Regions from separate parts of the Gellertiella sp. DMC107 genome, predicted to be linked through region 1. Evidence: predicted binding sites of a transcription regulator. Region 1 holds the regulator's gene; the other holds the start of a gene.
What was found. Region 1 encodes PhoB, which activates phosphate uptake and scavenging genes when phosphate is short. Its sites were predicted from a motif close to TGTCATNNANCTGTCAT; they were not measured.

Region 1 (16,260 bases):
CGATCTGGCAGCGGGCCGCTATGTCCAGCTCGTTGCAGATCTCCCGCGCCAGATCCACGTGAAAGCCCGCGGGGCGCCCCGTCGCATCGGCGAAATTGAAGGGCGGGAAATCCAGCGAGGTCAGAAAGCGCAGCCTTGGAACATCCCCGAGATCGGGCTTCGCCAGACGTTCCCGCGCGTCGAAAAGCAGCGGGAACTCCACGCCGCCGCTGTCTGCCGCACCGATCTGGCCTGCCCCTTCCGCTCCGGTCGCCAGGGCGAGCCCTGCCGCCAGAAAGGGCAAAAAAAATTTCATTGATTTCTTTATTAGTTTCATCTTACTTTTTGTAACCTGCCAGGAGACCGTGCCTTCCACCGGTTCAGAGAACCGCACTTTCCGGACGAAAATGCAAGAGACGGATGCGAACCGAGAGATAATCGACGGCGGAACCGAAGAGCCATCGGCCTGCCTTGATTCCGATGTCTTTGCACCGCTTGTTGCCTTTCTCGGCCTTTCTCCGAAGTCGCTGGGGGCCGTGCTTTTCGCCCGGGATCGGCATGGCAGCACGCTGGAAGAAGAACTGGTGCTCGGCGGCCATGTGGGGGAAGACCGGCTTTATCGCGGCATGGCGGCGGTTGCCGGCGTGCGTTTCGAGGCGGCAATTCCGGCCGACGCGGTTTCCGACAATGCCGGCATGGACATTGTGTTGCGAAAACCCGGGCCCTTGAAGCTGGCGCCCCCGGGCGCACCTTCGCAACTCGTGCAGGCCCCGGGGCTCGCGACTTTTCCGGCGCTTGTCGCCCGTCTGCGGGCCAACCAGGATCTGCGCCAGCGCTTTGCGATCACCACCCCGTCCGCGTTGCGAAACGCAGTCTGGGCGGCAGGCGCGGAGCGGCGGGTCAGGGACGCGACCGAGGGACTTTTCCACAAAAGACCGCTCTACAGCGCCCGCACCACGCTGGTGTCCTGGCAGTCTTTCGCGCTCGGCGCTGGGCTGGCGCTGTGCGGTTGCCTCGCCTATGTCTGGCCGTTTCACGCCTTGCGCGCCGCTCATGCGGCCTTGGCGCTGTTTTATTTCCTCTCCATTGCCTTGCGCTGGATCAGCCTGTTCTACATTTCTCCGCCCACCCCGCTGCCGGCGCTTCCGGAAGAGGAGAGCCCCTTTCCCATCTATTCGGTGCTTGTCGCTCTCCACCGCGAGGCAGCCGTCGTGGACCAATTGCTCCAGGCTCTTCTGGCGCTGGACTGGCCCGCTTCCCGTCTCGACATCAAGCTGGTCTGCGAGGCCGATGATGCTGAAACGCTGGATGCCCTGGCCGCCCGCCCTCTGCCCCCGCATATCGAGATCGTCCATGTGCCCCGGCAGGTTCCGCGCACCAAGCCGAAGGCGCTGACCTATGCGCTGGCGGGTGTTCGCGGCGAGTTTCTGACGATTTACGATGCGGAGGACCGGCCGGATCCCGGCCAGCTCCGCGAAGCCTATGGGCGCTTTCGGCAAGAGGGAAGCAGGCTCGCCTGCCTGCAGGCACCCCTGCACATCGACAACGGGCATGAAAGCTGGCTCGCCGATCTGTTCGCGGCGGAATATCACGCCCAGTTTCACGGCTTTCTGGTCATGGTCGAGCGGTTCCGATGGCCCATGCCCCTCGGCGGAACATCCAACCATTTCCGGCTGAGCGCCCTTCAGGAGGCTGGCGGATGGGATCCCTATAATGTCACGGAAGATGCGGATCTGGGCCTGCGCTTTGCAAGGATGGGCTATCGTGTCGGCCTGATCGGCCGACCCACGCTGGAAAATGCCCCTACCGTGAAGCGCGTCTGGATCAACCAGCGGAGCCGGTGGCTGAAGGGATGGCTGCAAACCTTTCTCGTGAGCATCCGCCTGCCGCATCTGCTCGCGCGCGAGATCGGGATCATCGGCCTTGTCGTTTCCGTTCTCAACAGTGCAGGGGCCGTGCTTTCGAGCCTGCTCTATCCGGTCTTTTTCGCCAGTCTCGGCCTTCTGGTCTACTGGGGCTGGCAGGGTCGGCTGCCCTCTCCCTTATCGACCACGGGCATTCTGATGCTGGTGGACGGGGTGAACATGCTGGCCGGATACGGCTATTATCTGACAGCGGCCCGACTGTATCATCGTCAGGACGGGAAACGCTTGCGGGCCAACCGCGCCGTTCTCATCCCCGTTCTATGGCTGTTGTTGACTGTCGCAGCCTGGAAGGCCCTCTATCAACTCATCGCCAGCCCGCACAGCTGGAACAAGACTCCCCATAGCCCCGCAGACCTTCCGCCCCAATGAAGGCAGGAGATTGCGCATGGCGCCCTGAGCGCGCTCCGGCAAATCTTAGCACTCCGGTAGAAAATCGATGATATCAGCGGAACCGAAGCGGGCATGAAGCCCGCAAAGAGAAGGGATTGACCGCGATGCGTATCGTTCAGACTGTGGCCGGGTTTGCCATCCTTCTGGTGGGAAGCCTGTTTTTGGGCTCCTGGTACACGGTGGATCAGGGGGAACGCGGCGTGATCACCCGATTCGGGGCCGTGGTGGGGATAGCGGGACCGGGCCTCGGCTTCAAGATTCCCTTCATGACCAGCGTCACCCATCTGTCGGTACAGACGCAGAAGCTGCAGCTGGACAATGAGGAAGCCTATTCGCAGGACCAGCAGCCGGCCCATTTGCAGCTGTCGGTGAATTATTCGGTCGTTCCGGGCCAGGTGGCGGATGTCTATGCACAGTTCTCCAATATCGAAAACCTGGAAGCGCGCCTGATCCTCCCGCGTGTGCGCCAGCAGCTGAAGAATATTTTCGGCCACTATACCGCCGCGACCGCAATCAGCCAGCGCGACAGGCTGAATTCGGAAGTCCGCGAGGCGATCCAGAACGCAGTCAAGGGACCGGTGGAAATCGAGGGCGTGCAGATCGAGGACCTGAAGTTCTCCCCCGCCTACGAGGAGGCCATCGAAGCCCGCATGACCGCGGAAGTGGAAGTGCAGAAATCCCGCCAGAAGGTGGAAAACGAAAAGCAGCTCGCCCAGATTACGGTCACCCAGGCGCAGGCCAAGGCCGACAGCCAACTGGCGCTTGCAAAGGCAGAAGCGGAGGCAGCCCGGATCCGCGGCGAGGCCGAAGCCTCCGCCATCAAGGCAAAGGGCGATGCGCTGAAGGAAAATCCCGGCCTCATACAGTTCACGCTGGCCGACCGCTGGAACGGCTCGCTCCCGACCACCATGGTCCCCGGCGGCAGCGTTCCCTTCATCGACGTGAAGCCGGCCCCATAAGAAGGGCTGGCCTGATCGCCTTTGGGGAAAATGGAGCGGGTGAAGGGAATCGAACCCTCGTATTCAGCTTGGGAAGCTGCTGCTCTACCATTGAGCTACACCCGCGTTGCACCCCTTTTGTCCGGTTTCGGCCCGCCTTGTCAAGGAGGGCCGGAAGGCGGATTTCAGGCCGGGCGGAAATGCTTGGACAGCTTCAGGCCTTGCGCCTGATAATTGGATCCGGTTTCGCCATAGAGCCCTTCCGGGCGAGTGAGCATGTGCTCGTAGACCAGCCGGCCGACGATCTGGCCGTGTTCCAGAATGAAGGGCACTTCGTGGCTGCGCACTTCGAGAACCGCGCGGCTACCGGCACCCCCTGCCCCGGCATGGCCGAAGCCCGGATCGAAGAAGCCGGCATAATGCACGCGGAATTCGCCGACCAGCGGATCGAAGGGGGTCATTTCCGCCGCATAGAGCGGCGGCACATGCACCGCCTCGCGGGAAACGAGAATGTAGAACTCGTCCGGATCGAGGATCAGCTCGCCGCTGCCGCGGCTATAGAGGGGCTCCCAGAAATCCAGCACATCATGGGCGGCCTTGCGGTCGACATCGATGACCGCCGTATGGTGCTTGCCGCGATAGCCGACGAGCCCGTCCGGGCCGGTACCCTTGAGATCGATCGAGAGCGCAATCGCACCGCCGGAGACATTCGGCTCCTCGCTGGCCACGAGCGTTTCGGCGCGGTGCAGCACCAGAAGCGCATCCTCCGAAAGCAGCGATTGGCCGGTGCGGAAGCGGATCTGCGACAGGCGCGAGCCGCGACGCACGACGATCGGGAAGGTGCGGGGCGAGATTTCCAGGTAGAGCGGGCCGACATAGCCGGCCGGGATCTTGTCGAATTCCTGTGCCCGGTCGGTGATCACACGGGTGAAGATGTCGAGGCGGCCGGTGGAGCTCTTCGGATTGGCGGAAGCCGAAAGGCCCTCCGGCAGGTCGAGGCTTTCCATCAGCGGCACGATATAGACGCAGCCGGTTTCGAGTACAGCGCCCTCTTCGAGGCTGATCTCGTGCAGTGTGAGACGCTTGAGCTTTTCGGAAACGAGCGCGCCCGGGCCGGGCATGAAGCTGGCGCGGACCCGCATGGCCCGGCCGCCGAGACGCAGGTCGAGGCTGGCCGGCTGGATCTGGTCCGCATCGAGCGACATCTCGCTCTTCAGCCTGCCTTCGGAAAACAGGGCCCGAATGGCGCTGTCCGCCAGAATGCCCGTGGTCCGTGCCATGTCATGCTCCCATGCAATCGTGAGCCGCATACCGGAATAAGCGGCTTGTCCTCGGGACATTTCTTTCCGCCCCCGGCAATTGACGCAAGCCTTATTCGGCGCTAAGGCACAATTATCCCGTGGTGATTTGGCCGGTCGGCTTGCAGCCACGTTAAACAAGTGGCTAAAAGGACCGGGTTGATAGCAACCGGTCCCCTTTGGGCGACCGGTTTTTTGTTATGGAAAGCAGATTGGCATGAGCAAGTCCTGGCGTCCCGCAACCCAGCTCGTCCACGGCGGCACCACCCGCTCGCATCACGGCGAAACATCCGAAGCCATTTTCCTCACGCAGGGCTTCGTCTACGACACGTCCGAGGCCGCCGAGGCCCGCTTCAAGGGCGAAACGGACGGCTTCATCTATGCCCGTTACGGCAGCCCGACCAATGACATGTTCGAAAAGCGCATGTGCATGCTGGAAGGTGCGGAAGATGCCCGCGCAACGGCCTCCGGCATGGCTGCCGTTTCGGCCGCCATCCTCTGCCAGGTGAAGGCCGGCGACCACATCGTCGCGGCGCGCGCCCTTTTCGGCTCCTGCCGCTGGGTGGTGGAAACGCTTGCCCCGAAATATGGCGTCGAATGCACGCTGGTCGACGGCCGCGATCTTGCCAACTGGGAAAAGGCAATCCGCCCGAATACCAAGGTCTTCTTCCTGGAAAGCCCGACCAATCCGACGCTCGAAGTGATCGACATTGCCGGCGTGGCGAAGCTCGCCAACCAGATCGGCGCCAAGGTGGTGGTGGACAATGTCTTCGCGACCCCCCTCTTCCAGAAGCCGCTGGAACTCGGCGCCCATGTGGTCGTCTATTCCGCGACCAAGCATATCGACGGCCAGGGCCGCTGCCTCGGCGGCGTGGTTCTCTCCGACAAGCAGTGGATCGACGAGAACCTGCATGACTATTTCCGCCATACGGGCCCGGCCATGTCGCCCTTCAATGCCTGGACGCTGCTGAAGGGCATCGAAACGCTGCCGCTGCGGGTGAAGCAGCAGACGGAGAACGCCGCACGCGTGGCTGACTTCCTCGCCGAGCAGCCGCAGGTCGCCCGGGTGATCTATCCGGGCCGCAAGGATCATCCGCAGGCCGATATCGTCGCCAAGCAGATGACGGGCGGCTCGACGCTGGTCTGTTTCGAGCTCAAGGGCGGCAAGGAGGCGGCCTTTGCGCTGCAGAACGCGCTTGAGGTGGTGCGCATCTCCAACAATCTCGGCGATGCCAAGAGCCTGATCACCCATCCGGCGACGACCACCCACAAGAACCTGACGGACGAGGCGCGCGCGGAACTGGGCATTTCCGCCGGCACGGTGCGCTATTCGGCCGGCATCGAGGATGCGGACGATCTGATTGCGGACTTCGCCGCCGCCCTCGCCCAAGTGAAGGCCTGACGCCCCCGGGAGGCGGCATTGCCGCCTCCTTTATCGTTTTCTTTGTTTATGTTTAACTTTTTGACACTAGGGTTTTGCCGTCGCCACCATCGTCAATGGGTATTTTCCGATCTATCGGTTTTCCTGTAGGATGATGGAACAGGTCTTGATCGAAGGTTGAACCATGTACAGGGCCCTGACCAAGGGTATAGAAGTCGTCGTAGAACCCTATTATCTGGAGGAGCAATCCGATCCGGACGACGATCGCTATGTCTGGGGCTACCGGATCGTGATTTCCAACTTCTCGCAGGAAGCCGTGCGGCTGGTCAGCCGCTACTGGCATATCACCGACCAGAACGGCCAGGTGGATGAGGTGACAGGGCCGGGTGTCATCGGCGAACAGCCCCATCTGGGCCCCGGCGATACCTATGAATATTCCTCCGGCTGCCCGCTCGACACGCCATCGGGCGTGATGTTCGGGCGCTACCAGATGGAAACGGACCGGGGCGTGATCTTCGACGTGGACATTCCCGCCTTTTCGCTCGACGTGCCGGGCCTGCAGCGCGTGCTCAACTGACCGCCGCCGGACGGGGGCCGACGGGGATCAGCCCGCCAGCACTTCCGAGGCTTCGAAGCGATATGTGGTCGAGCAGAATTCGCACGTGACGGAAATCGCTCCGTCTTCCATGCTTTCCTCCACCTCGTCCCGGGTAAAGCCCGAGAGAACGGATTTAAGCTTGTCGCGCGAGCAGCTGCAGTGGTCCTCGACCGATTGCGGCTCATAAACGCGCACGCCCCGCTCGTGGAACAGCCGGAACAGGAGGCGCTCGGCGCCCACCTGCGGATCGGTGAGTTCGGCCGCCTCTACCGTGTCCAGCATGGTGCGGGCTTCCGTCCAGCTGTCGTCCTCGGCCACCACATGCATCTCGGGCTCGCCATCGCCTCCCGGCAGGTCGGCCTGGCGCATGCGTTCGGGCGCCGCCGGCAGGAACTGGGCGATGATGCCGCCCGCGCGCCAGTGGTGACGGCTCTTGCCATCCGGCCCCCGGTCGTAGAATTCGGCGGCACTGAGGCGCACGCGCGTCGGGATCTGTTCCGACTGGCGGAAATAGACGCCGGCAATCTCCTCCAGCGAGGCACCGTCGAGCGCGACGATGCCCTGATAGGGCTGGGTGTAGCGGCCCTGATCGATGGTGAAGGCCAGCATGCCGCGGCCCAGCAGATCCTGCGGCGCCGCATGACCGGCAGCGATGGACGCCTTCACGCCCTCTTCGTCGAAGCGCGCATAGGCGCGCACGCTGGACGGCGTGTTGAAATCGACGACCAGAAGATCGACCGGGCCATCGCCCTTGGTCTGCACGGTGAAGCGGCCCTCGAATTTCAGCGAGGTGCCGATCAGCACGGTCAGCACGATGGCTTCTGCGAGCAGGCGGGCAACCGCTGGCGGATACTGATGGCGGCCCATGATCGCATCCAGGATCGGGCCAAGCTGCACGGCACGGCCGCGCACATCCATGCCTTCCACCTGGAAGGGAACGACGTGATCGTCACCGGCGAAATCCAGTTCGCCGAGCTTGGCTGCGATATCTGCCATGGGGATACTCCTGAAACGGCCTGAAAGCGCCCTATATGGGTGATCTTTCCGGTTACACCAGCCCGAAGCACCAGGCGAGGACGGATTTCTGGGCGTGCAGGCGGTTCTCTGCCTCGTCGAAGACGACGGATTGCGGCCCGTCGATAACCTCGTCCGTCACCTCCTCGCCGCGATGGGCGGGCAGGCAGTGCATGAAGAGCGCATCGGGGCTCGCCTTCTTCATCAGCGCCTCGTTGACCTGGAAGGGCTGGAAGATGTTGTGGCCACGGGCCTTGTGCTCCTGGTTCATGGAAACCCAGGTATCGGTGACGACGCAATGGGCGCCTTCGACCGCACGGTCGGCATCGTGGCAGAGCATGATGTCGCCGCCATTGTTGCGGGCCCAGTTAAGGAACTTGTCATGGGGCTCGGAGCCCAGGGGAACCGCCATGTTCATGCGGTAGCCGAAGCGCGCGGACCCTTCCACCAGCGAATGGAGAATGTTGTTGCCATCGCCCGTCCAGGCGATCGTCTTGCCCTTAACCGGGCCGCGATGCTCCTCGAAGGTCATGATATCCGCCATGATCTGGCAGGGATGGGTATCGTCGGTCAGGCCGTTCACGACCGGAACCGTCGCATATTCGGCGAGCTCCAGCAGGCGGCGATGATCGGTGGTGCGGATCATGATCGCGTCGACATAGCGAGAGAGCACGCGCGCCGTATCGGCAATCGTTTCGGCGCGGCCGAGCTGCATTTCAGTGCCCGAGAGGAACAGCGTCTCGCCGCCGAGCTGACGCATGCCCACATCGAAGGACACGCGGGTCCGGGTCGAAGGCTTTTCAAAGATCATCGCAAGCATCTTGCCGGCGAGCGGCTTGTCGGCCGTGCCGGCCTTGGTCGCGGCCTTTCGAGCCTTGGCGTCTTCGAGAATGTTGCGGAGGTCGGGAGCAGCGACGGTCGACAGATCGATGAAATGCTTCGGGGATGCCATGGAAAGGGGTCCTGTATTCAGATCAGGCGGGCTGGGATGAGGCATTGGCCTGGGCTTCCGCGCGAACGGCGGTGGCCGCCCGTTCGATGCGCGCCAGACCTTCGCGGACTTCGTCCGCGGTGATGGTGAGCGGAGGCAGCAGGCGGATGACGTTCTCGCCGGCGGGCACGCCCAGCAGATGCTCGCTGCGCATGGCGCCAAGCAGTGCGGCCGAAGGTGTCTTGGCCTTGATGCCGAGCATCAGGCCCTGGCCGCGGATTTCTGCAATCACGTCCGGGAAGCGGTCGGCTAGCGAGGCCAACCCTTGGGCAAAGAGCAGCGACATGTCGCGCACATGGTCGAGAAAGCCATCGGCCAGCACGACATCGAGCACGGCGAGACCGACGGCCATGGCGAGCGGATTGCCGCCATAGGTGGAGCCATGCGTGCCAGCGACCATGCCGGAGGCCGCCTCTTCGGTGGCAAGGCAGGCGCCGAGCGGGAAACCGCCGCCGATACCCTTGGCGACCGCCATGATATCCGGGGTGATGCCCGCCCATTCATAGGCGAAGAGCTTGCCCGTGCGGCCCACGCCGCACTGGACCTCGTCGAGGACGAGAAGCAGGCCATGCTCGTCGCAGATATCACGCAGGCCGCGCATGAATTCGACCGTCGCCGGGCGGATGCCGCCCTCACCCTGTACGGGCTCGACGAGGATGGCGCCCGTGGACGGGGTGATCGCAGCCTTGACGGCCTCCAAGTCGCCGAAAGGAACTGGATCGAAGCCCGGTGCCTTCGGGCCGAAGCCCTCGATATATTTCTCGTTGCCGCCGGCGGCGATGGTGGCCGTGGTGCGGCCGTGGAAGGCGCCCTCGAAGGTGATGATGTGGAACTTCTCCGGGTGTCCCTTGGAGAAATGATAGCGGCGGGCGGTCTTGATCGCGCATTCCAGCGCCTCGGCGCCGGAATTGGTGAAGAAGACCTTGTCCGCGAAAGTAACCTTCATGAGGCGTTCGCCGAGCGCCTCCTGGCCGGGTACTTCGTAGAGGTTGGAGAGATGCCAGACCTTGCCGGCCTGCTCCGTCAGGGCCTTGATGAGGTGCGGATGGGCGTGACCCAGCGAATTCACCGCAACGCCGGCTGCAAAATCCAGATATCGCTCGCCGCTTTCCGTGGTCAGCCAGACGCCTTCGCCATGGGTAAAGCGCAGCGGCGTGCGGTTATACGTGTTGTAGAGCGGCGCGGCAGCGGCCATGACCCACCTCGTATCTCAAGAAAAGCAGCTTCGACAGGGACCACGGATGCAGGCCCGGAAAAATCAAAATGCCGCCTTTCGGCGGCGGCGCACTATCCCCATTTCGCACTGCAATGTCAACAAAACCGGTGCATTTCGCCGCGCGTTCCGCCCGAACGACCTGGCGTTACGAGAGGCAGGCGAAGCGAAGCGCGGGCGGGAAGCAAGTTGGGGAAAAGTCGAAAATCGAATCATGATGATTCCAGCGACTCTTGTCACGGAGTCAGCCTCACACTAGGTTAAATCTCAATTACTAGACTGCATGCGGCGGAACTAGTCACGACAATGGTGAGGCGTTTTGGCGCCGGGCAACACCCGGCGCTGGGTGACGGATTCTTTCCATCACAGGCGCGACAGCGGAGAATGTGCATGAACTGGACAGACGAGCGCGTTGAGAAACTCAAGAAGTTGTGGTCCGAAGGCCTGAGCGCCAGCCAGATCGCGGCCCAGCTGGGCGGCGTCAGCCGTAACGCTGTCATCGGCAAAGTGCATCGTCTCAGCCTGCCCGGACGGGCCAAGGCCGGCGGAACCGCACCTGCAACCGCAGCGCGCACGCCCAAGCGGACGACTTCTGCACCGCGCGCGCCGAATTATGCGGCCCGCGCCACGACCCGCACGGTTACCCGTACCCAGGGCGCCACCGTCGTGCGCGAGGAGATCGAGGTCGACACCGTCGAGGAAATGCAGTTCGTACCGGCGAGCAACGTGGTCGTGCCGATCTCGCGCCGCCTCGAACTGACCCAGCTGACCGAACGCACCTGCAAGTGGCCGGTCGGCGATCCGCTGAAGGACGATTTCCACTTCTGCGGCAATGACAGCCCGGACAGCTCCCCCTACTGCAACTACCATCAGAAGCTGGCCTATCAGCCGGTTTCGGACCGCCGCCGCGCCGCGCGCTGAGCGGGTTCGAGGATTGACGAAAAAACCCCGGTTCGCTGAACCGGGGTTTTTTCACGCCTGTCTCCGGCGGGCTTCGTCTCGCATCAGCCCTCGATCGAATAACCGGCGCCACGCACGGTGCGGATCACATCCGACATGCCGGGCAGGTTCACCGCCTTGCGCAGGCGGCCGATATGGACGTCGACGGTGCGTTCGTCCACGTAGATATCGTGACCCCAGACGCCATCGAGCAGCTGCGAGCGGGAGAAGACGCGGGCGGGCGAGGACATCAGGAATTCCAGCAGCTTGAATTCCGTCGGCCCAAGCCGCACCTCGCGGCCCTTGCGATGGACGCGGTGGGTTTCGCGGTCGAGTTCCAGCTCGCCGCAGCGCAGGACGCTGGCGAGAACCTCGGGCTTGGCACGGCGCAGCATCGCCTTGACGCGAGCCATGAGCTCCGGCGTGGAGAAGGGCTTCACCACATAGTCGTCGGCGCCGGTCGAAAGGCCGCGCACGCGCTCGTTCTCCTCGCCGCGCGCGGTCAGCATTATGATCGGCAGGCGCTCGGTTTCGGGGCGCTGGCGCAGCCGGCGGCAGAGCTCGATGCCGGAAACACCCGGCAGCATCCAGTCGAGAATGAGAAGATCAGGCACGCGCTCCTTCAGCCGGGTCTCGGCTTCATCGCCACGCATGATGGCATCCACCTCGAAACCTTCGGATTCGAGATTGTAGCGGAGGAGTTCGGAGATGGCCTCCTCGTCCTCGACAATGGCTACCCTTGGGGTCATGGCATCTATCCTTGCGGGCACTTATTCGGAAACGGCAGAGGTGACGGTGTTGGCAGTATCGTCCTTGGGACGCTCGCCCTCCGGCTGCGCGCCGGTTGCCATGTAGTAGATCGTCTCGGCGATGTTCGTGGCATGGTCGCCGATGCGCTCGATGTTCTTGGCGCAGAAGAGAAGATGGGTGCAGGGGGTGATGTTGCGCGGATCTTCCATCATGTAGGTCAAGAGCTCGCGGAAGATCGAGGTATACATGGCGTCGATTTCCTCGTCGCGCTCGCGGATCGACTTCGCCTTCTCAGCGGAGCGGGTCGTATAGACGTCCAGCACTTCCTTCAGCTGCATCAAGGCGAGCTCGGAAAGGTGCTCGAGGCCGCGGGCGAGCTTTCGCGGCACGCCCTGCGCCTGGACGGCAATCACCCGCTTGGCGGTGTTCTTGCCGAGATCGCCCACGCGCTCCAGATCGGCAGCGATGCGGATCGAGCCCATGATTTCGCGAAGATCGGCCGCCACAGGCTGGCGGCGGGCGATGATGATGACAGCCTTGTCGCCCACTTCCCGTTCCGCGGCATCGAGCACGGCATCGTCGGAAATCACCTTCTGGGCGAGCGCCGTGTCGGAGTTGACCAGCGCCTGGACCGCCTCGGAGACCATCTGTTCGGCCAGACCGCCCATCTCGGAAATGCGGCGCGCCAGAAATTTCAGTTCTTCGTCAAAGGCGGAGTAAATGTGGTTGGAAGCCATAAGCCTGTTCCTTGTTCAGCATTCGGACGGGGACGGAGGCAAGGTGGCCTCAGCCGAAGCGGCCCATGATGTAATCCTGAGTGCGGCTCTCGTCCGGATTGGTGAAGATCTTGTCCGTATCGTTCTCCTCGACGAGGTTGCCGAGGTGGAACATGGCCGTGCGCTGGGAGACGCGCGCGGCCTGCTGCATCGAATGGGTGACGATGACGATGGTGAAGTTGGACCGCAGCTCGTGGATCAATTCCTCGACCTTGGCGGTGGCGATGGGATCGAGCGCCGAGCAGGGCTCGTCCATCAGGATGACTTCCGGCGAAACGGCCACCGCACGGGCAATGCAGAGGCGCTGCTGCTGACCGCCGGAAAGGCCCGTGCCGGCTTCGTGCAGGCGATCCTTCACCTCGTTCCAGAGACCGGCCTTGATCAGGCTCGTCTCGACGATCTGATCGAGATCGGCCTTGTTGCGGGCGAGGCCGTGGATCTTCGGGCCGTAGGCGACATTTTCGTAGATCGACTTCGGGAAGGGATTGGGCTTCTGGAACACCATGCCGACGCGGGCGCGGAGTTCCACCACGTCGATCGACGGATCGTAGATATCCTGGCCATCCAGCGTGATCTGGCCGGTGACCCGGCAATTGTCGATCGTGTCGTTCATGCGGTTCAGCGACCGCAGGAAGGTGGACTTGCCGCAACCGGACGGGCCGATGAGAGCGGTCACCGTCTTTTCGCGGATCGGAAGGCTGACATCGAACAGTGCCTGCTTGGGCCCGTAAAACACGGACACCTTGTTGCCTATCATCTTGTAGACCGGTTCGTTCATCGTCTGGGCCTGTCTGGGTTCGAGAGTGGTTTCTGCCATCATGTTCATGGAACGTTTTTCCTTACCAGCGGCGTTCGAAGCGGCGACGCAGCAGAATGGCGCCGAGATTCATGAGGATGAGGAAGGTGAGAAGCACGATGATCGCGCCCGAGGTGCGCTCGGTGAAGGCGCGTTCGGCTTCGTTGGCCCACATGTAGATCTGCACCGGAAGGGCGGTCGAAGGTTCGAGCGGGGTGGCGGGGAAATCCGCCACGAAGGCCACCATGCCGATCAGCAGCAGCGGTGCAGTTTCACCGAGCGCATGGGCCAGACCGATGATGGTGCCGGTGAGGATGCCGGGCATGGCCAGCGGCAGCACGTGATGGAAGATGGTCTGCATCTTCGAGGCGCCGAGGCCGAGCGCTGCGGCGCGGATCGACGGCGGCACGGCCTTCAGCGAGGCGCGGGTGGCGATGATGATGGTCGGAAGCGTCATCAGCGTCAGCACCAGGCCGCCCACCAGGGCCGCAGAGCGCGGCATGCCGGCAAAATTGATGAAGATCGACAGGCCGAGGAGACCGTAGACGATGGACGGCACCGCCGCGAGATTGTTGATGTTGACCTCGATCAGATCGGTCAGGCGGTTCTTCGGCGCAAATTCCTCAAGATAGATGGACGCGGCAACCCCGATCGGCAGCGACAGGACAAAGACCGTGACCATCATGAAGAACGAGCCCATGGCGGCGACGCCCAGACCGGCGGCTTCCGGACGGGAGGAGGCTCCGTTGGTGAACAGGCCTGTGTTGAATTCCTTGGTCAGATCGCCTGCGTCGCGCAGGGTCTTCATCCATTCGAGCTGCCGGTCCTTGACCTTGCGGCGCGCCTCCGGGACGGTCAGATCGATCTGGCCCTTGTTGGCGCTGTCGATATTGCCTTCCGCCAGCAGCGACACGTTCACGGTCTTGCCCACCAGGGAAGGATCGGCCAGGAGCATGTCCCGCAAATCAATACGCGCGCTGTCGGAGATCATCGAAGCGGCGAGCTTGGCGGACTTGCGGTCGGACGCATCGAAGCCGAGGCGCTTGGCAAGGCTGTGCTTGATCAGCTTGGCAAAATCGCCCTGGGCCAGGATCGCCGGGTTTTCGGCCCGCTTGTTGTCCGGATCGAGATCCTTTTCGGCAAATTCGATCGGGAGCGTGATCGTGGTCTGGACAAAGGCCGTATACCCCTTTGACACCACCGAGAAGATCAGCGCCGCGAGGAAGAAAAGGCCGACGGCCATGGCCACGATGCCGTAGGCGCGGAAACGGCGCTCGGCGGCATAGCGGCGCTTGATGCCGATATCACGGCGCGCGAGCGCGGGCATTCCGTTAAGCGTGACAGCGTCGCTCATTCGTACTGTTCCCGATATTTGCGCACGATGTAGAGCGCATAGATGTTGAGTGCGAGAGTAATGGCGAAAAGCGTGATCCCGAGCGCAAAGGCGACCAGCGTCTGCGGGGAGGTAAACTCCAGGTCACCCGTCAGCTGGTTGACGATCTTGACGGTCACCGTGGTCATGGGCTCGAAGGGGTTCAGGGAAAGGCGGGCGGCGACCCCGGCCGCGAGCACCACGATCATGGTTTCGCCGACGGCCCGCGAGGCGGTCAGCAGGAGGGCGCTGACGATGCCCGGAAGCGCAGCCGGCAGGATGACCCGCTTGATCGTTTCCGAGCGGGTGGCGCCCAGTCCGAGCGAACCATCCCGCAGGGCGCGCGGAACCTGCGTGATGATATCGTCTGAAAGCGACGACACGAAGGGGATCAGCATGATGCCCATGACGATACCCGCCGTCAGAACGCTCTGCGCCTGGATGAAATTGACGTAGTTGCCGGTGACGAGCCCGTTCAGCTCTGCGGAAATGTCCCGCAGGAAGGGGCCGACGGTGACCAGCGCAAAGAAGCCGTAGACGATGGTGGGGATGCCAGCCAGAAGTTCGAGCGCCGGCTTGGCGAGGTTGCGCACCCGGGGTGAGGCATATTCGGCCATGTAGATGGCGGAAAGCAGGCCCACCGGCACGGCGCAGAGCATGGCGAAGAAAGCGATGTAGAGCGTGCCGGCGAGAAGCGGGATGAGACCGAACTGGCCGCCTTCGCCACCGGCACCGGCCGCGGCGAAGCGGGGATCCCACACCGTGCCGAAGAAGAATTCGTGCATCGGCACCATGGCGAAGAAGCGGGTGGCTTCCGACAGCATGGAGACGACGATGCCGACCGTGGTGAGGATGGCAATGGTGGAGCAGAGGGCCAGCGCCACCAGCATCAGCTTTTCGATGTGGTTGCGGGCACGGAAGGCGGGTGCCAGGCGGCGATATCCCAGGAAAGCGCCGAGGGCCGCGACGACGATGCACACGGCGGCCATGGCCTTGTGGCTCGAGGCATCCATGGCCGTGCGCTTCAGCGCGGCCTGAATGATCTCCGGGCGCACATCGGCGGCAACGGGCACGGCCTTTGAGGCAAGCAGCTCCGGCCATTGGACCGTACCGGCCTCGGCGGCGGCGATCTCGGCGTCGGACAGCTGTTCGACACCCTTGGCGATGATGGTCACGGTGCCGTAATTCAGCGCTTCGGACGCTGCATCGGCCCTGAGGTCGGCAGGCAGCGTCGCCCGCACGCTGTTGTCGATATAGATCGGCGCCGCAATCGACCAGACGAGCAGCACAAGCACGGCAGGCAAAAGGGCGGTCAGAGCCACATAGGCGCTGTGATAGGCGGGGCGGGAATGGGCTTTTTCGCTGGTTGTCCGGGCCATCGCGCTGGAGCGGGCCCGACCGGCGACATAGGCGACCAGCGCCATCAATGCCAGGATCAGGAGAAGCAGGGGCGTCTTCATCGAGCACCTTTTCTGGGGCAATTCCGGAAGGCTTTAAACCCTTCCGCGTCACGAAGGCGCCCATCGGCGGGCACCATGCCTTGCAGGCTGTAAACCCGGCGCGGCCCGAGGCCACGCCGGGATGCATTCTTCTGGATCAGAGAGTCTTGCCTTCGGCAGCATCCTTGCGGATCTGCTCACGCTCGGCGTCCGGAGCCGGAACCAGACCGTATTCGGCGAGCGGGCCGTCCGGGCCGATCATCTTGTCGGAGGTGAAGAACTCGACATATTCCTTCAGGCCGGCGATGACGCCGAGATGGGCCTTCTTCACGTAGAAGAACAGCGGGCGCGAAACCGGATATTCGCCGGATGCGATGGTTTCAACCGAGGGCGTCACGCCGGAAACGGTTGCGACCTTCAGCTTGTCGGAGTTGTTTTCGAAGAAGGACAGGCCGAAGACG
Region 2 (16,260 bases), on a different contig from region 1:
GCTCCCCGAGCCGACAAGTCTGCGCCGGGAACGGACCCGACCGTTGTGCCGTTCTTTGGTCATGCGCCCGACGATCCGGGCGTAAGGGCCGGAGCCGTGCGGCCCCTGGACACGAAAAAACGCAAACCGCTATTCTAAGGATCGGTGAAGGGGACCGCAGGCATGTTCGAAAGACTGCAGGAATTCTTGAAAACGCTTGCCATGCCGGGCGACCGGCCGAGCTTCGAACCGGGTGACCCGCGTCTTGCCGTTGCGGCCCTTTGCATTCAGGTCATGGAGGCGGATGGCATCGTGCGCGACAGCGAGCAGGATCAGCTGAAGCAGATCCTCGCCGACCAGTATGATCTTGAAGGATCGGAGCTCGATGCATTGATTGCAGCAGGCCGGGAGGCGGGCAGCGAGGCCGTCGACTATTACCGCTTCACCTCCGAATTGAAGCGGCATCTCGACGAAGAGCAGCGCCGCCACCTCATTGGCCTGCTTTGGGATATGGTCTATGCTGACGGCGAACGCAGCGAAATGGAAGATCACGCGCTGTGGCGTATTGCCGATTTGCTGGGCGTCTCTGGCCGCGACCGGATAGAGGAACGGCAAAAAGCCGCTTTGCGCGCCGAACATGTCAGCCCCGATGAGATCAAGCCTGTCTGAACAAGCCCACCTGCAGCAGAATCTGCCCGTTTTGATCGTGCTCCATCAGGAACGCAGCAGCCCGGGTCGCATCGGGCAGTTGCTTCTAGAGAAGGGTTTCCCGCTCGACATCCGGCGGCCTGCATTGGGCGACCCGCTTCCGGAAACGCTCGCCTTCCATTCTGGCGCCATCGTCTTCGGCGGCCCCATGAGCGCCAACGATCCGCACGATTACGTCAAACGGGAGATCGACTGGATTTCCCTTCCCCTCCGGGAGAACAAGCCCTTCCTGGGTATTTGCCTCGGCGCCCAGATGCTGGTGCGCAATCTCGGTGGAGAAGTCCGGCCCCATAGCGAGGGGGTTACGGAAATTGGCTGGTATCCCATCACGCCTACCGAGACCGGACGGGCGCTGCTGCCTTGGCCGGAGCAGGTTTATCACTTTCACATGGAAGGTTTCGACCTGCCCCGCGGGGCTGAATTGCTGGCATCGGGCGCCCATTATCCCCACCAGGCATTTCGATACGGGCGTAATGCCTGGGGAATTCAGTTCCATGCCGAACTGACCCGCGCCATGATGCAGCGCTGGGTGGTTCATGGTGCTCACAGATTTGTCTTGCCAAACGCCCAGTCGGGGCGACAGCATCTGGAAGGCCGTCTCCTGCACGATGCACCGCTCCGGACGTGGATCTCGTCCTTCCTCGATCTGATCTTCGCGTCCGCTCAGGCCCGACCCAGGTGATCGGGTGCATCGAGGCTGTCGATGCGACGGAGCTTCGGAAAGCCGGCCGCCCAGAGGAACGACACGGCCAGCGTGCCGATACCGCCAATCACCACGGCCGGCACGGCGCCGACGAGATGCGCCATCGTGCCGGCGCGAAATTCGCCGAGCTCGTTGGAAGCGCCGACAAAAACCATGTTGACGGCATTGACCCGCCCGCGCACTTCGTCCGGCGTCCAGAGCGTGATCAGGGTTTCCCGCACATAAACGGAAACCATGTCCGCCCCACCCATGACAAACAGGGCCGCGATCGATACCCAGACATGGGTAGACAGGCCGAAGAGGACGGTCGCCAAGCCGAACAAGGCCACACCAGCGAACATGAGCCGTCCGGCATGGTGGCGGATGGGATAGGCCGCAAGCAGGGCAGCGACCACAATGGCGCCTGCTCCCGGCGCAGATCGCAGAAGACCGAGCCCCCAGGGCCCGAGAACAAGAATGTCCCTCGCGAAAACCGGCATCAGCGCCACTGCTCCACCGAGCAGGACCGCAAAAAGATCCAGCGTTACGGCTCCCAGCACGATTTTTTCGGAGGAAATGAACCGGAAGCCGGCCAGAACCGTGCTCCAGCTGCCCGCCTCCGCCGAGCGCCGTTGCGGAGGCTTGGGGATCGAAAAGACCAGCGCTGAGGCCGCCAGAAGGAACAGGAGCGCGACGCTATAGGCTATGGCTGCGCTGAGCCCATAGAGAAGCCCCCCGGCGACGGGCCCGACAATGGAGGCCGCCTGCCAGGAAGAGGAGTTCCAGGCAATGGCATTGGCGAGGTCTTTTTCCGGTATCAGGTTTGGCGCGAGCGATTGAACGGCAGGGGCCATGAAAGCCCGCTCGATCCCGAAAACGATCAAAACGGCGAATACGGGCAGCGGAGAGAAGGCTTTAGCCAGCGTAATGCCGAGCAGGGCGGCGCAGCAGGCCACGCTGAGCAGCATACAGAGAGCCACGATCATGCGGCGATTGTAGCGGTCAACCACCGAACCGGTAATCAGCAGGAGAAGCAGCGAGGGCAGAAACTGGACCAATCCGATCATGCCGAGCAGCAGCGTATTGCGCGTTTCGTCATACATCTGCCATCCGACGGAAACGCTGATGATCTGGATGGCAAAAGTCGCCAGAAAGCGGGCAACGAAGAATCGTGCATAGGCCGAATGACGAAAGGCGGCAAAGCGATCCTGGGTCTGCATTGTTGCCCTCATGGTTCTCGTGCCTTTCTTGAAATTTTGCCTGTTAAACATGATTCTTCAATCGAACGGGAGCCCCACTTGCTCCCTTTGGCGGCAATGACTACATGTCTAGAAACGGAAATTCGGAGACGCACATGGTCGCGCTTTTTTGGCTGATTTATACGGTTTTGGATATTTACTTCTGGATATTGATCGCCAGCGCCGTCTACTCTTGGCTCTATGCATTCAACGTCATCAATCCCCGCAATCAGGCGATTGCTTCGATCGGTCAGTTTCTCTACGCCGTCACAGAGCCGGTTCTCGCTCCCATCCGTCGCCGGCTGCCCAATCTGAACGGCATCGATATCTCGCCGATTGTGGTGATCGTCCTCATCCAGTTCTTGCAGATCTTCCTGAGAACGAGCGTTCAGCCGGCCGTCTTCAGCGCGCTGGGCTGATGGATCAACCCTTCACCGTTCTGGCAGATCATGTGCGCCTTTCGGTTCGGCTGACGCCCGCCGGCGGGCGCGATCTGGTCGAAGGGCTGGAGAAAGCGGCCGATGGCAGCCTCTGGCTCAAAGTCAGGGTGTCGGTGCCCCCCGAAGATGGCAAGGCGAACAAGGCGCTTGTCGCACTCCTCGCCAAGACCTTCAGGATACCGAAGTCGGCGCTGAGCTTCGTTTCCGGCGAAACATCACGCAAAAAAATCCTCCGCATCGAGACCGATCCGGAGGATTTCAAGCGCAGGATAAGCGCGTTTTTCTAGCTTACTTTCCAGACTTTGCCTTGCAGCGCTCGACGGCCTCGGCGATCAGGCGTTGCGCCTCGTCAACTCCATGCCAGCCGAAGATCTTGACCCACTTGCCGGGCTCCAGATCCTTGTAGTGCTCAAAGAAATGCTCGATCTGCTTCAGGGTGATCTCGGGGAGATCGGTGAAGTTGCGCACCTTTTCATAACGCTTGGTCAGGTGGTCGGACGGCACGGCAATGATCTTCTCGTCCTTGCCGGAATTGTCTTCCATCATCATGACGCCGATGGGACGAACATTGATGACGCAACCGGGAATAAGCGGACGGGTATTGCAGATGAGAACGTCGATCGGGTCGCCGTCATCCGACAAGGTGTGCGGAACGAAGCCGTAATTGCCCGGATAGGTCATCGGCGTATACAGGAAACGGTCGACCACCAGCGTACCGGCGTCCTTGTCCATTTCATACTTGATAGGATGACCGCCGACCGGGACTTCAACGATCACGTTGACGTCGTGAGGCGGGTTCTTGCCGATGGAAATGGCGTCGATGCGCATGTAGATCCCCGTGTGATGGTTCGGATGGCCGGCAATATCCAATTTCATTCCGCAACGCAACACGGCTTTAGACCTATCGTGACCACCGAACCGGGCCGTTTTGCTGGCAAAGCCGGCATTTCCCCTTGCCTCATTCCTCTTTTGGCGGAAGATGAGGAAAGACTGCGGGGATGTGAAATGACCTTCAAAAGAGTGATCCCGGCCATGACCATCCTCCTGTGCGCGTCCGTCGCCCAGGGGGCAGACAGCCTTTTTACCAAGCTGACGCTCGACCGGTGCAAGACCATGCAAGAAGATCAGGGCGGGGTGATCCTCCGCTGTCCCGGTCTCAAGGGCTATCCCGTCCTCTACAAGGAAGGAGACCTGCGGCCGAGCCTTTTCTACGGCCCGGTCAACAAGGCTTATGCCGACGAGGGCTTCGAGACCTTTTCGGCTTTTGCCAGCGTCAACGATACGATCGAATGGCGAATCGCGGACAAGAAACCGTATGCGGCAGTTCTCCGCTTTTTCATCGCGAATTCGGATCCGCAGACGGGCGCGACTTCTGACGCCCTGAAGGGACAGGTTCTGGTGATTGCCCGGGTGGCTTCACGCGCAGACGACCGCAGCTGCGTGATTGGCATGGTCGACGCATTAGCGAACCGGAATGCAAACGAGCTTGCTCGAAAAGTGGCGGATGAAAAGGCCTCCCGCTTCGCCTGCGGCGTGGATACGGCGGTCTTCGAGGGGGATAAGGGTCCGCTTTCCTCCACATTCAGCAGCACGCTTCCAGGCTCTCAGCCGGCGCAGTAGCGGTCAGCTCCAGACATACCCAATCTTCTTGAGCGCACTGGTGCCGAAATTCTCCATTCCCTCGGCAATGTCGAGGCCGCCCTGATTGCGAAAAAAGCGATCCGCATGTTCGCTGTCTTCCAGGCACCAGACAACGAGACCACTGCAGCCGAGCGATTTCAGCAGCCGCCGGCATTCCCCGAAGAGCAGCCGACCGAGGCCGATGCCCTGATATTCCGGACGAAGGTAGAGTTCATAGACTTCGCCCTCCTGCGGCAGTGCACGGGCGCGGTTGAGGCCGAGTGTCGCGTAACCTGCCACCACACCCTCGACTTCAGCGACCAGAAGGGTGGCCGGTCCCTGGGTTGCCTTGCGCCACCAGCTCTCGCCCCGACGCTCGATCATGTCACGCAAAGGCTTGTGGGGGATGAGACCTTCATAGGCATGCTGCCAGGAAGCCCGGTGCGCCTCGGAAATGGCACGCGCATCATGCGGCTCGGCACGGCGGACATCGATCGATACGGTCTTCATGACGCAACTCTGACCCTTGGACAGACGGATCCGCAATCATTGCGAACCATCTCGAATATTCGAAGCACTCGCTGAAGTTAACGGTTTTTTAAGAGGCAGGGCAAGGCGTAAAAACCCCCGCACACAAGCAAAAACCCCGGCCGCAAGGCCGGGGTTTTCGAGAGGGTCCTGCAGAAACAGCGATCAGATGGCTGCGCGCTGCTTTTCGAAGCGCTTGCGATCGTTTGCGTCCAGATAAATCTTCCGGAGGCGGATGGACTTGGGCGTGACTTCCACAAGTTCGTCGTCCTGAATCCAGGAGAGCGCCCGTTCCAGCGTCATGCGGATCGGCGGAGTCAGTTTTACGGCTTCGTCCTTGCCGGCAGCGCGGATGTTGGTGAGCTTCTTGCCCTTCAGCACGTTCACTTCCAGATCGTTGTCACGGGAGTGAATGCCGATGATCATGCCCATATAGACCTTCTCGCCCGGATCGATGATCATCGGACCGCGATCTTCGAGGTTGAAGAGGGCATAGGCGACGGCTTCACCGGCTTCGTTGGCAAGCAGAACGCCGTTCACGCGGCCACCGATCTCGCCCTTGTAGGGCTGGTAGCTGTGGAACAGGCGGTTCATGATCGCCGTGCCGCGGGTATCGGTCAGAAGCTCCGACTGGTAACCGATCAGGCCACGGGTCGGCGCGTAGAAGACCAGACGCACGCGATTGCCGCCCGACGGACGCAGCTCGACCATCTCGGCCTTGCGCTCGGACATCTTCTGCACGACGACGCCGGAATGTTCCTCGTCCACGTCAATCAGCACTTCTTCGATCGGCTCGAGAAGGTTGCCGTCCTCATCCTTGTGCATGACGACGCGCGGACGGGAGACGGCAAGTTCAAAGCCCTCGCGACGCATGGTTTCGATCAGAACGGCAAGCTGCAATTCGCCGCGACCGGACACATAGAAGCTGTCCTTGTCCTCGGCTTCCTCGATCTTGAGGGCCACATTGCCTTCCGCTTCCTTGAGCAGACGGTCGCGAATGACACGCGATGTCACCTTGTCGCCTTCGGTGCCCGCCAGCGGGCTATCGTTGACGATGAAGGACATGGTGACCGTCGGCGGATCGATCGGCTGGGCCTTCATCGGCTGGGTCACCGAGGGATCGCAGAACGTATCGGCAACCGTGCCCTTGGAGAGACCGGCAATCGCCACGATATCGCCTGCATGGGCTTCTTCGATCGCGGTCCGCTCAATGCCGCGGAATGCCAGGATCTTGGAAATGCGGCCATTTTCGATCAGCTTGCCATCGGCCCCCAGCACCTTGACGGCCTGGTTCGGCTTGATGGACCCGGAGGCAATACGGCCGGTGATGATGCGACCGAGGAAGTTGTTGGCTTCCAGGATCGTGCCGATCATGCGGAAAGGACCTTCTTCGACCTTCGGCTCAGGCACATGCTTCAGCACGAGATCCAGCAGCGGCGCCAGGCCTTCATCCTGCGGACCTTCCGGCTCGTAGTTCATCCAGCCGTTGCGGCCCGAACCGTAGAGGATCGGGAAGTCGAGCTGTTCGTCGGTGGCGTCGAGGGCTGCGAAGAGATCGAAGACTTCATTGATGACCTCATCGGCGCGCGCATCCGGGCGGTCGATCTTGTTGATCGCGACGATGGGGCGGAGGCCGACCTTCAGCGCCTTGCCGACCACGAACTTGGTCTGCGGCATCGGCCCTTCGGCCGCATCGACGAGAACGATGGCGCCGTCCACCATCGAGAGGATACGCTCGACCTCACCACCGAAATCGGCGTGTCCGGGCGTGTCGACGATGTTGATGCGGGTTCCCTTCCATTCGACCGAGGTCGCCTTGGCGAGAATGGTGATGCCGCGTTCCTTTTCCAGGTCGTTGGAATCCATCACGCGCTCGGCGACGCGCTGGTTTTCACGGAAGGAACCGGACTGTTTCAGAAGTTCGTCAACAAGGGTGGTTTTCCCATGGTCAACGTGCGCGATGATCGCGATGTTGCGAATGGCCATAATGAATTCTTCTCTGGAGCTGGGGCGCATCATCGGGAGCAAGCGCCAATTTCAGTTGGCGCGCTCATAGCCTGTTTTTTGCAAATGCGAAAGGGGGGCGGGCGGATCATGCTTGAATACCGGCCTTTCGGGCCATTCGGTCCTGTCCATGCGCGGTCAGGAAACCGGCATCGTCGGGCGGCGGTCGTCGGGCGGCAGAGTGGCGGACCAGAGCTCCCGGTCGTCCCGATCCATGAGGCGGACGGTCATCTCGCCGCTTCGGCCGTGGATGTCCACGCGGCCAAAGAATTGCAGGCCGGCCGACGGCGGCAAGTTGCTCTCCGCACCACCCGGGGCCGCCTTGAGAAAGCGAACCTCCGGCCCGAAGGTCTTGTCGAGCGGTTTCGGTCCGTAGGTACCGGCATGCAGCGGTCCGGATACAAATTCCCAGAAAGACAGGAAATCAAGGAACTTCGCCCGCTCGGGACTGTAGTGGTGGGCGGCGGTGTAATGGACATCGGCCGTCAACCAGACGGTATTGCGAATGTCCCGATCCTTCAGAAAGCGCAACAGCCGGGCAAATTCCCGTTCACGCCCGTCAGGGACGCCATTATACCCGTCCGAAACCGCTTCAGCGCCTTTCTGCCGGCCATAATCGTCCCAGTTGACGAGCCCGATCGGCATGTCGCAGGCCATGACCTTCCATAGCGCGCGAGACCCGTCGAGCGAAGCCGTGAGCCAGTCGATCTGCTGCTTGCCAAGCAGTTGGGAAGAACGGGGATCCTTGTTCGCCCCGCGATACGAGCGTAAATCGAGAAAAAAGACATCGAGAAGCGGCCCATACGAAATCTTCCCGTAGATCCGGCCGGGTTCGCGCACCGCATATCGGATCGGAGTCATCTCCTCGAAGGCACGCCGAGCGCGGCGCGAATAGACGGAAATGTCCTTTTCCGGGTAGCGGGCATCGCCGGAAAGATCGGTAGAGGGAGACCAGTTGTTCAAAACCTCATGATCGTCCCATTGGTAGAAGCTGGCGCAACCGGCGCTGAACTGTCTGACATGGCGGTCGAGCAGATTGTATTTCCACTGCCCGCGATACTCGTCGAGACTGCGGGCAACATCCCGCTTCTCGTCTGTCACGATCCTGTTCTTCCAGACGGTACCGTCTCTCAGGGCGATCTCGTCGGGAATGGGATTGTCCGCGTAAACCGTGTCGCCCGAATGGATGAAAAAGTCGGCTTCGTGCCGGGCCATGGTCCGGTAGGTCGCCATGCCTGTCTCTTCGATCCCGTAACCTTGGCCGGCCGTATCGCCCGACCACAGGAAGCGCACCGACCGGCGGCGAAGCGGTGCGGTCCGGAAACGCCCGACGACGGGCTCCGATTGAATGAAGCCGGATTGCAGGTCGCTTGCCTGGAACCGGTAAAAATAATCCTGATCGGGCAGCAGGCCGTCAGCCAGCGCCTTGATCGTGAAGTCGCGATCGGGATGGGCGGTTAAAGTCGGGAGATGCAAGGGATCGGAAAAGCTCTCGGTCGTGGAAAGCGCGATATCGACCCGTGCCGGCCGGTCGAGCCGTGTCCAGACCATCCCGGACCGGAAATCGACATCGCCTGACTGCACGCCGTGGCTGAAGACAGGCGCGCTGCGGTGACGGGCATAGTAGGGCATGCCCAGCCCGGCCCCCGAGGAGAGCCCGAAGGCGCCGGTTCCAAAAAGAAAGTTTCGACGTGTCAGCATTGCGCGATCCGCTCGGTTCGGGCTGAAGAGCCAACCCGAACCGAGAGTCGCAGACGGGCGTGACACCCGCATGCCGCGCGTGTGACGCGACGGCTACAATTTGACCAAGACCCGGTGACACCGTCGACGGGAAACCTGGCGTTTCAGGCCGCAAGCCCCTTCTTGACCAGCATGGCTTCCGCGCTCGGCATCTTGCCGCGGAAAGCCCGGTAGGTTTCCTCCGGATCGATGGAACCGCCGACGGAATAGACATGATCCGCAAGCCGCTTGGCCATGTCGGGATTGAAGACGTCTCCGGTTTCCTGAAACGCGGAGAAGGCATCCGCGTCCAGCACTTCCGACCACATGTAGGAATAGTAACCGGCGGAATAGCCATCCCCGGCAAAGACATGCTGGAAGTGGGGCGATGCGTGACGCATGGTGATGGAATGCGGCAGACCGATCTGGCTCAGAACGGCTGCCTGTACGGCCATCGGGTCTTTGGGCGGTTCCATCGTATGAAAGGCCATGTCGACCAAAGCAGAGGCCGTGAACTCGACCGTGGCAAAGCCGGAATTGAACGTCCGGGCAGAGAGCACCTTGTCCAGCAGCGCCTGGGGCATGGGTTCGCCGGTTTTTTCATGCAACGCATAGCGCGACAGGATTTCGGGAACCGTCAGCCAGTGTTCATAGAGCTGCGAGGGGAGCTCCACGAAATCCCGCGACACGGACGTTCCAGAAACGGAAGGATAGCGCACGTTGGACAGCATGCCATGCAAGGCATGACCGAACTCATGGAACAGGGTGCGGGCGTCGTCGAGCGAAAGAAGGGCCGGCTGGCCTTCCGCAGGCTTGGCGAAATTGCAGACATTGTAGATGATCGGGATCTCGCCATCGGCACCGCTGGCAAGGCGCATCCGGTGCTGAGACTGGAAAGCGCTCATCCACGCGCCGGAGCGTTTCGAGGCGCGCGCAAAGTAATCCCCGAGGAAAAGGGCCTTCAGTTTGCCGGATGCGTCGTGGATCTCGAAGGTCCGGACATCGGGGTGATAGGCTTCTATCCCCTTCACTTCGCGTGCAGAAATGCCGAACAGCCGGTGGGCGACATCGAAGCAGGCTTCGATGATCCGCTCCAGCTGAAGATAGGGCTTCAGCTCCGCCTCGGAAAAATTGAAGCGCTCGGCTCGCAGTTTCTCCGCATAGTAACGCCAGTCCCACGGCATGATCGGATGGTTTTGGCCCTCCCGTCGGGAAAGCGCCTCAAGGTCGGCCTCTTCCTCTTTCGCCCGGGCGACAGCCTTTTCCCAAACCTGCCTCAGCAGCCCGTTTACCGCACCGGGTGTCTTCGCCATCGTATCGTCGAGCTTCAGCGCGGCATAGTTTTCGTAGCCCAGAAGGCGGGCCTTCTCCGCGCGCAATGCCAGCATTTCGGTCATCAAAGGCCGATTGTCCGTTTCGCCGGATTGTTCGCCGCGCGCCACCCAGGCCTTGAAGGCCTGCTCGCGCAGGGCACGATGGGGGCAAAATGTCAGGAAGGGTTCGATGATGGACCGCGAAAGGGTCACCGCATGTTTGCCCTCTTCTCCCCTTTCGGTTGCCGCTCCCTGCATCGCTCCCAGAAGGAAATCAGGCAGGCCCCTCAGATCATCGCTCTTGTCGAGAAAAAGGCACCAGCTCTTCTCATCCGAAAGCACATTCTGCCCGAACCGTGCACCGAGCCCGGCAAGCTTTTCGTTGATGTCGGCAAGGCGCTCCTGCTGGGGGCCGGGGAGTTTGGCGCCGGATTTCACAAATCCCTTCCAGTGTCGTTCCAGCACGCGGCGCTGCTCTTTATCCAGCCCGAGGCTGTCCCGCTGTTCCCAGAGGGCATCAATCCGGGCAAAAAGCGCCGCATTCATGCCGATCCGCGAATAATGGCGGGACATCAGCGGCGCAATCTCCCGCTCATGTGCCTGGATATCGCTATTGGTATGAGCGCCAGCCCGATTCCAGAAAAGTGAAGACACCCGGGACAGACTGTCGCCAGCCACTTCGAGCGCCTCAATCGTGTTGCCGAAAGTCGGGGCATCCGCCTGGCTGGCAATCGCTTCGATTTCGGTATCATGCGCTGAGAAGGCTGCGTCGAAGGCCGGCTTGAAGTCAGCAATCGCGATCTTGTCAAAACGCGGAAGTCCGTGAAGGCCGGACCAAACGAAAATTTCCCTGTTCACGCTTTCGGACACGCCGATCATCCTTCCTGCCTGTGATTCCTGTCCCTTTATAAGGGTCAAGACCGCGCTTTCCTATGCCCGGACTTGGGATGCCGGGACCGTTCAGCGTCGGTCTTTCGGGCCAGCCGAACCTGAATTGGCTGGAAGGGACCTTGCCAGCCGATCTGCGGCGTGCAGGGTGGTTGACCAAAAGTCTTTCCGACCCAGATTGGCCTCGTGACCCCGCAACACGCAAGACAGACCATGCCTCAATCCTCCATGACCGAAAAGCGCACGAGTCTGATCGGTGCGCTGCTGACGGCGCTCGGCCCAATCGCAATGGCGATGTATACACCCACCATGCCCCGGCTGGTGGAGGTCTTCTCCACGACCGAATCCGCCATCAAGATGAGCCTGTCCCTCTATTTCGCCGGTTTCGCGATCGCCCAGCTGGTCGGAGGGCCTCTCTCCGATGCCATCGGCCGACGCAAGGCCACGCTGCTTTTTCTGGCAATCTTCATCTCCGGCAGCATCATCGCCGCTTTCGCCGGCAGTATCGGCCTGCTGCTGGCGGGCCGTCTGGTGCAAGGCATCGGGGCCTCTATCGGGGCAGCGGTCGCGCGCGCCATCGTGCGGGATCAGTTTACCGGCCAGGAGGCTGCCCGGATCATGAACACGATCGGGATCATGCTGGCCATCGGCCCCGCGCTTGCCCCGACGCTGGGCGGTTTGCTGCTGGCAAGCTTCGGCTGGCAGTCGGTCTTTCTGGCACTGTTGGCCTTCGGCGTGATCGCAGCCCTGACGGTCTTCTTTCTCCTGAAGGAGACCGCCAGACCCGATCCCACGCTCGCCCGGCCGGACCGGCTTGCCCGCGCCTATGGGCGGCTGCTTCTCGATATCCGCTTCGCCTCCGGATCGCTTGTCCTGATGGGAACGATCGGGGCGCTTTACGCCCAATCGACCATGCTACCCTTTATCCTGATCCGGATGGTGGGGCTTAGCCCGACCCAGTTCGGCATTGGAATGCTCGCACAAACGGGATCCTATTTCCTTGGATCGGTCGCCTTGCGGTTCGCCGCGCCGCGTCTCGGCGGCCATGGTTCGGCCCTGCTAGGGCTCTGCTTCACGCTGGCAGGGGCCTGCGCCATGCTGGTATCCACCCATTTCATGACACCGGATTATCTGACCATCATGGTTCCGGTTGCGCTCTGCACCTTCGGCCTCGCCATGATCAGCCCCCATGTGGTGACGGCAACCCTGGCTCCCTTCCCGGAAGTAGCAGGCTCCGCATCTGCGCTGATGGGCTTCATCCAGATGGGCGGAGGTTTTGTCGCAGGCTCGCTCGCAGCCTGGATCGGCACCCCGCTGCAAGCCTTTGGTCTCATCATTCCCGCCATGGAGCTGCTGGCGGTCGCCAATTATGCGCTCCTTGTCCTCGTCAGCCGCAGCCGGGGTTCGAAGAGCTTTGGTTGACCATCGGCCACCCATGAAAAAGCCACCCGTCCGGGGGACGGGTGGCTTACAAAAACCGGGTGAAGGTTATCAGCCCTTGCGGTTGCGCTTGCCCAGCGTGCGAAGACGCAGGGCATTCAGCTTGATGAAGCCGGCCGCATCCTTCTGGTCATAGGCACCCTGGTCGTCTTCGAAGGTCACGAGCGCATCCGAATAGAGCGACTTTTCGCTTTCGCGGCCAACCACCATGACATTGCCCTTGTAGAGCTTGAGCGTCACTTCACCTTCCACATGTTCCTGGCTCTTGTCGATGAGGGCCTGCAGCATTTCACGCTCGGGCGAGTACCAGAAGCCGTAATAAATCAGTTCGGCATATTTCGGCATCAGCTCATCCTTCAGGTGAGCGGCGCCCCGGTCCAGGGTGATCGACTCGATCGCCCGATGGGCGGCAAGCAGGATGGTGCCGCCGGGCGTTTCATAGACGCCGCGCGACTTCATGCCCACAAAGCGGTTTTCGACGAGATCGATGCGGCCGATGCCGTTATCGCGACCGTAATCATTGAGCTTTGCGAGAAGGGTTGCCGGGCTCATCCGCACGCCATTGATCGAAACCGCATCGCCCCGCTCGAAGCCGATCTTGATGACGGTTGCCTGGTCGGGAGCGGCTTCCGGAGAGATGGTGCGCATATGCACATATTCCGGAGCTTCGACGGCAGGGTTTTCCAGAACCTTGCCTTCGGAGGACGAGTGCAGCAAGTTTGCATCGACCGAGAAGGGCGCTTCGCCCTTTTTGTCCTTGGCTACGGGAATCTGGTGCTTCTCGGCGAAATCGAGCAGGTCGGTGCGGCTCTTGAACGACCAGTCCCGCCAGGGTGCGATGATCTTGATATCGGGGTTCAGCGCATAGGCGGAAAGCTCGAAGCGAACCTGGTCGTTCCCCTTGCCGGTAGCTCCATGCGCGATGGCGTCGGCGCCGGTCTTTGCAGCGATGTCGATCAGATGCTTGGAGATCAGCGGACGGGCAATGGAGGTGCCCAGCAGATAAACGCCTTCATAAACGGCATTGGCGCGGAACATCGGGAAGACGAAATCCCGCACGAACTCCTCGCGAACGTCCTCGATGTAGATTTCCTTGATGCCAAGCATCTCGGCCTTCTTGCGTGCGGGCTCGAGCTCTTCGCCCTGCCCCAGATCGGCGGTAAAGGTCACGACCTCGGCGCCCAGCTCCGTCTGGAGCCACTTCAGGATGATCGAGGTGTCGAGACCGCCGGAATAGGCCAGAACGACCTTCTTGACTTGCTTGTGCGATGCCATGGTGAGGATCCGTATACAGGGGGACGGATGGACCGCCCGTTGCCAAATTTCGGCGGCACTTTTAGCGAGATTGCGGGAAGGCGCAAGTGCGGAATGGTCACGCCTGACGTTTGACAGGTCGGCATCGGACCCCATAATTCCCCTGATGTCCCTCAGGAGGAGTTCCATGCCCTATTCCGCAATCCGTCCCGGCCATACCGCTGTCGTCACCGGCGCCGCGTCCGGCATTGGCCTGGCTGCAGCCCGATCCTTCGCCCGGTCCGGCATGAAAGTGGTCCTGGCCGATATTTCCGAGGCACAGCTGGAGCAGGCCCGCATGCTCGTCGCTGCGGACGCCGGAACGGATGACGACGTCCTGGCCGTAAAGACCGACGTCGCCAGCCTGGCCTCCGTGGAGGGTCTCCGCGACACGGTTCATGCCCGTTTCGGCAAGGTTCACGTGCTGATGAACAATGCAGGCATCCAACCCGGCAGCAGCCTTTTCGGGCCGCAGGATGGGTGGGATCGGGTTCTCGGCGTCAATCTCATGGGCGTGATCAACGGAAGCCGCGCCTTCGGCCCGTCGATGCTTGCGCATGGTGAGCCCGGAATGATCATCAACACGGGGTCGAAACAGGGCATCACCACGCCCCCGGGCGACCCGGCCTATAATGTGTCAAAGGCAGGCGTAAAGGCTTTTACCGAAGCCCTGGAACACGACTTGCGCAATCGCGAGGGCGCGACCCTGTCGGCGCACCTGCTGATTCCGGGCTTTGTCTACACGCCGCTCACCGCCAATGGGCGCACGGAAAAGCCGGCGGGCGCGTGGACACCCGAACAAACCGTGGATTTCATGCTGGAAAGCCTGGCACGGGGTGATTTTTACATACTTTGTCCGGACAACGAGGTCAGCCGCCCGCTGGATGAGAAGCGTATATACTGGGCCGCGCATGATATCATCGAGAACCGGCCACCCCTTTCTCGCTGGCATAAGGATCATGCCGACAGTTTCACGGCCTTTCTGAAGAGATGAAGGGACAATAGAAGCGCTTTACAGACCGGCGGGAATGTGGGACCAGTCGCGGAAATCTCCCTTCAGGTGTGCCATGGAATTCATCCCGTCCCTTGCAACGCTTCTGACCTTCTCCGCAGCCTCCGCGCTTCTCGCCGCAACGCCGGGGCCGGACATGACGCTCTCCATCGGCCGGGCCCTGAAGGATGGGCGCGGCGCCGGACTTGCCGTCATCGCAGGCACCAATGTGGGGCTCATCGTTCATACCTGCCTGGTGGCTTTCGGTCTTTCGGCGCTGATCGTCGCGTCACCGCTGGCTTTTACCATCCTGAAGACGGGGGGAGCGGGCTATCTCGCCTGGCTGGCCATCCAGGCCGTTCGCAAGGGATCCAACTTCGTCATCGCCGATATGAGCCGGCCGAAGGAGACCCTCACCTCGGCAGCACTGAACGGTTTCTGGGTCAATTTGCTGAACCCGAAGATCATCATTTTCTTCATGACCTTCCTGCCGCAGTTCATCAGCGCCGATGATCCCCACGTGACCGGAAAGCTGCTCTTCCTGGGCCTCTGGTTCATCGTCGTATCCCTGCCGATCGTCATCGGCATCGTTCTGGCGGCAGACAGGCTCTCCGCCTGGCTGACGGGAAACCGCAAGGTCCTGCGCGCCATCGACTATACGTTCGCCGGTGTCTTCTCCCTTTTCGCCGTCAAGATCCTGATGACCCACAGCCGTTAAGACGGCCTGTCGGCGCGGGATTTACTCGTCGTCCTCGCCGTGGCCGGCAATCATCATGGCTTCGAAGGCCATGCGCTCGGTCTTCTTCATCCGCTCGGATTCGGATTTCAGCTGGCCGCAAGCCGCCAGGATATCCCGCCCCCGCGGTGTGCGGATCGGCGAGGCATAGCCGGCATTATTGATGAAATCGGCAAACTTTTCGATCTGCTCCCAGTCGGAGCACTGATAGTTCGTGCCCGGCCACGGATTGAAAGGAATGAGATTGATTTTCGCGGGTACGCCCTTGAGCAACTGAACCAGCCCCTTGGCGTCTTCCAGACTGTCGTTGATGTCCTTCAGCATGACATATTCGAACGTGATCCGACGGGCATTAGAAAGACCGGGATAGGCCCGGCAGGCCTCGATCAGTTCCTTGAGGGGGTACTTCTTGTTGATCGGCACGAGGATGTCGCGCAGGTCATCGCGCACCGCATGGAGCGAAATCGCCAGCATCACACCGATTTCCTCACCGGTGCGATAGATTTCCGGCACCACGCCGGAGGTAGAAAGCGTGATACGACGCTTGGACAGGGAAAGCCCGTCTCCGTCGGAGGCAATCAGGAGCGCCTTTTTGACCGCCTCGAAATTATAAAGCGGCTCGCCCATCCCCATCATGACGATATTGGTGATCTTGCGCCCTTCGGCCGGCACCATCGCCCC

Region 2: a site for PhoB is predicted at 8,960-8,976, ahead of ACT54B_RS14735 (alkaline phosphatase D family protein). Genes of this name have one in related genera too.

Annotation. Positions count from the first base shown of each region.
Region 1 is NZ_JBQUZZ010000002.1:571,729-587,988, reverse strand. It holds gene ACT54B_RS08330 (transporter substrate-binding domain-containing protein) at 1-295, opposite strand, end outside; gene ACT54B_RS08325 (glycosyltransferase family 2 protein) at 387-2,273, shown strand; gene ACT54B_RS08320 (prohibitin family protein) at 2,399-3,253, shown strand; tRNA gene ACT54B_RS08315 (tRNA-Gly) at 3,285-3,358, opposite strand; gene ACT54B_RS08310 (2'-deoxycytidine 5'-triphosphate deaminase) at 3,418-4,512, opposite strand; SAM riboswitch at 4,622-4,699, shown strand; gene ACT54B_RS08305 (O-succinylhomoserine sulfhydrylase) at 4,748-5,932, shown strand; gene apaG (Co2+/Mg2+ efflux protein ApaG) at 6,096-6,488, shown strand; gene ACT54B_RS08295 (Hsp33 family molecular chaperone) at 6,516-7,505, opposite strand; gene argF (ornithine carbamoyltransferase) at 7,558-8,475, opposite strand; gene ACT54B_RS08285 (acetylornithine transaminase) at 8,498-9,709, opposite strand; gene ACT54B_RS08280 (GcrA family cell cycle regulator) at 10,118-10,648, shown strand; gene phoB (phosphate regulon transcriptional regulator PhoB) at 10,732-11,415, opposite strand; gene phoU (phosphate signaling complex protein PhoU) at 11,437-12,153, opposite strand; gene pstB (phosphate ABC transporter ATP-binding protein PstB) at 12,203-13,018, opposite strand; gene pstA (phosphate ABC transporter permease PstA) at 13,032-14,342, opposite strand; gene pstC (phosphate ABC transporter permease subunit PstC) at 14,339-15,820, opposite strand; gene ACT54B_RS08250 (PstS family phosphate ABC transporter substrate-binding protein) at 15,957-16,260, opposite strand, start outside.
Region 2 is NZ_JBQUZZ010000004.1:179,958-196,217, forward strand. It holds gene ACT54B_RS14685 (heme biosynthesis HemY N-terminal domain-containing protein) at 1-138, shown strand, start outside; gene ACT54B_RS14690 (tellurite resistance TerB family protein) at 163-648, shown strand; gene ACT54B_RS14695 (glutamine amidotransferase) at 629-1,369, shown strand; gene ACT54B_RS14700 (MFS transporter) at 1,351-2,589, opposite strand; gene ACT54B_RS14705 (YggT family protein) at 2,694-3,026, shown strand; gene ACT54B_RS14710 (DUF167 family protein) at 3,026-3,334, shown strand; gene ppa (inorganic diphosphatase) at 3,336-3,875, opposite strand; gene ACT54B_RS14720 (hypothetical protein) at 4,053-4,667, shown strand; gene ACT54B_RS14725 (N-acetyltransferase family protein) at 4,671-5,177, opposite strand; gene typA (translational GTPase TypA) at 5,361-7,181, opposite strand; gene ACT54B_RS14735 (alkaline phosphatase D family protein) at 7,338-8,900, opposite strand; gene ACT54B_RS14740 (M3 family metallopeptidase) at 9,044-11,101, opposite strand; gene ACT54B_RS14745 (multidrug effflux MFS transporter) at 11,333-12,541, shown strand; gene ACT54B_RS14750 (argininosuccinate synthase) at 12,611-13,834, opposite strand; gene ACT54B_RS14755 (SDR family NAD(P)-dependent oxidoreductase) at 14,001-14,846, shown strand; gene ACT54B_RS14760 (LysE family translocator) at 14,920-15,561, shown strand; gene rlmN (dual-specificity RNA methyltransferase RlmN) at 15,583-16,260, opposite strand, start outside.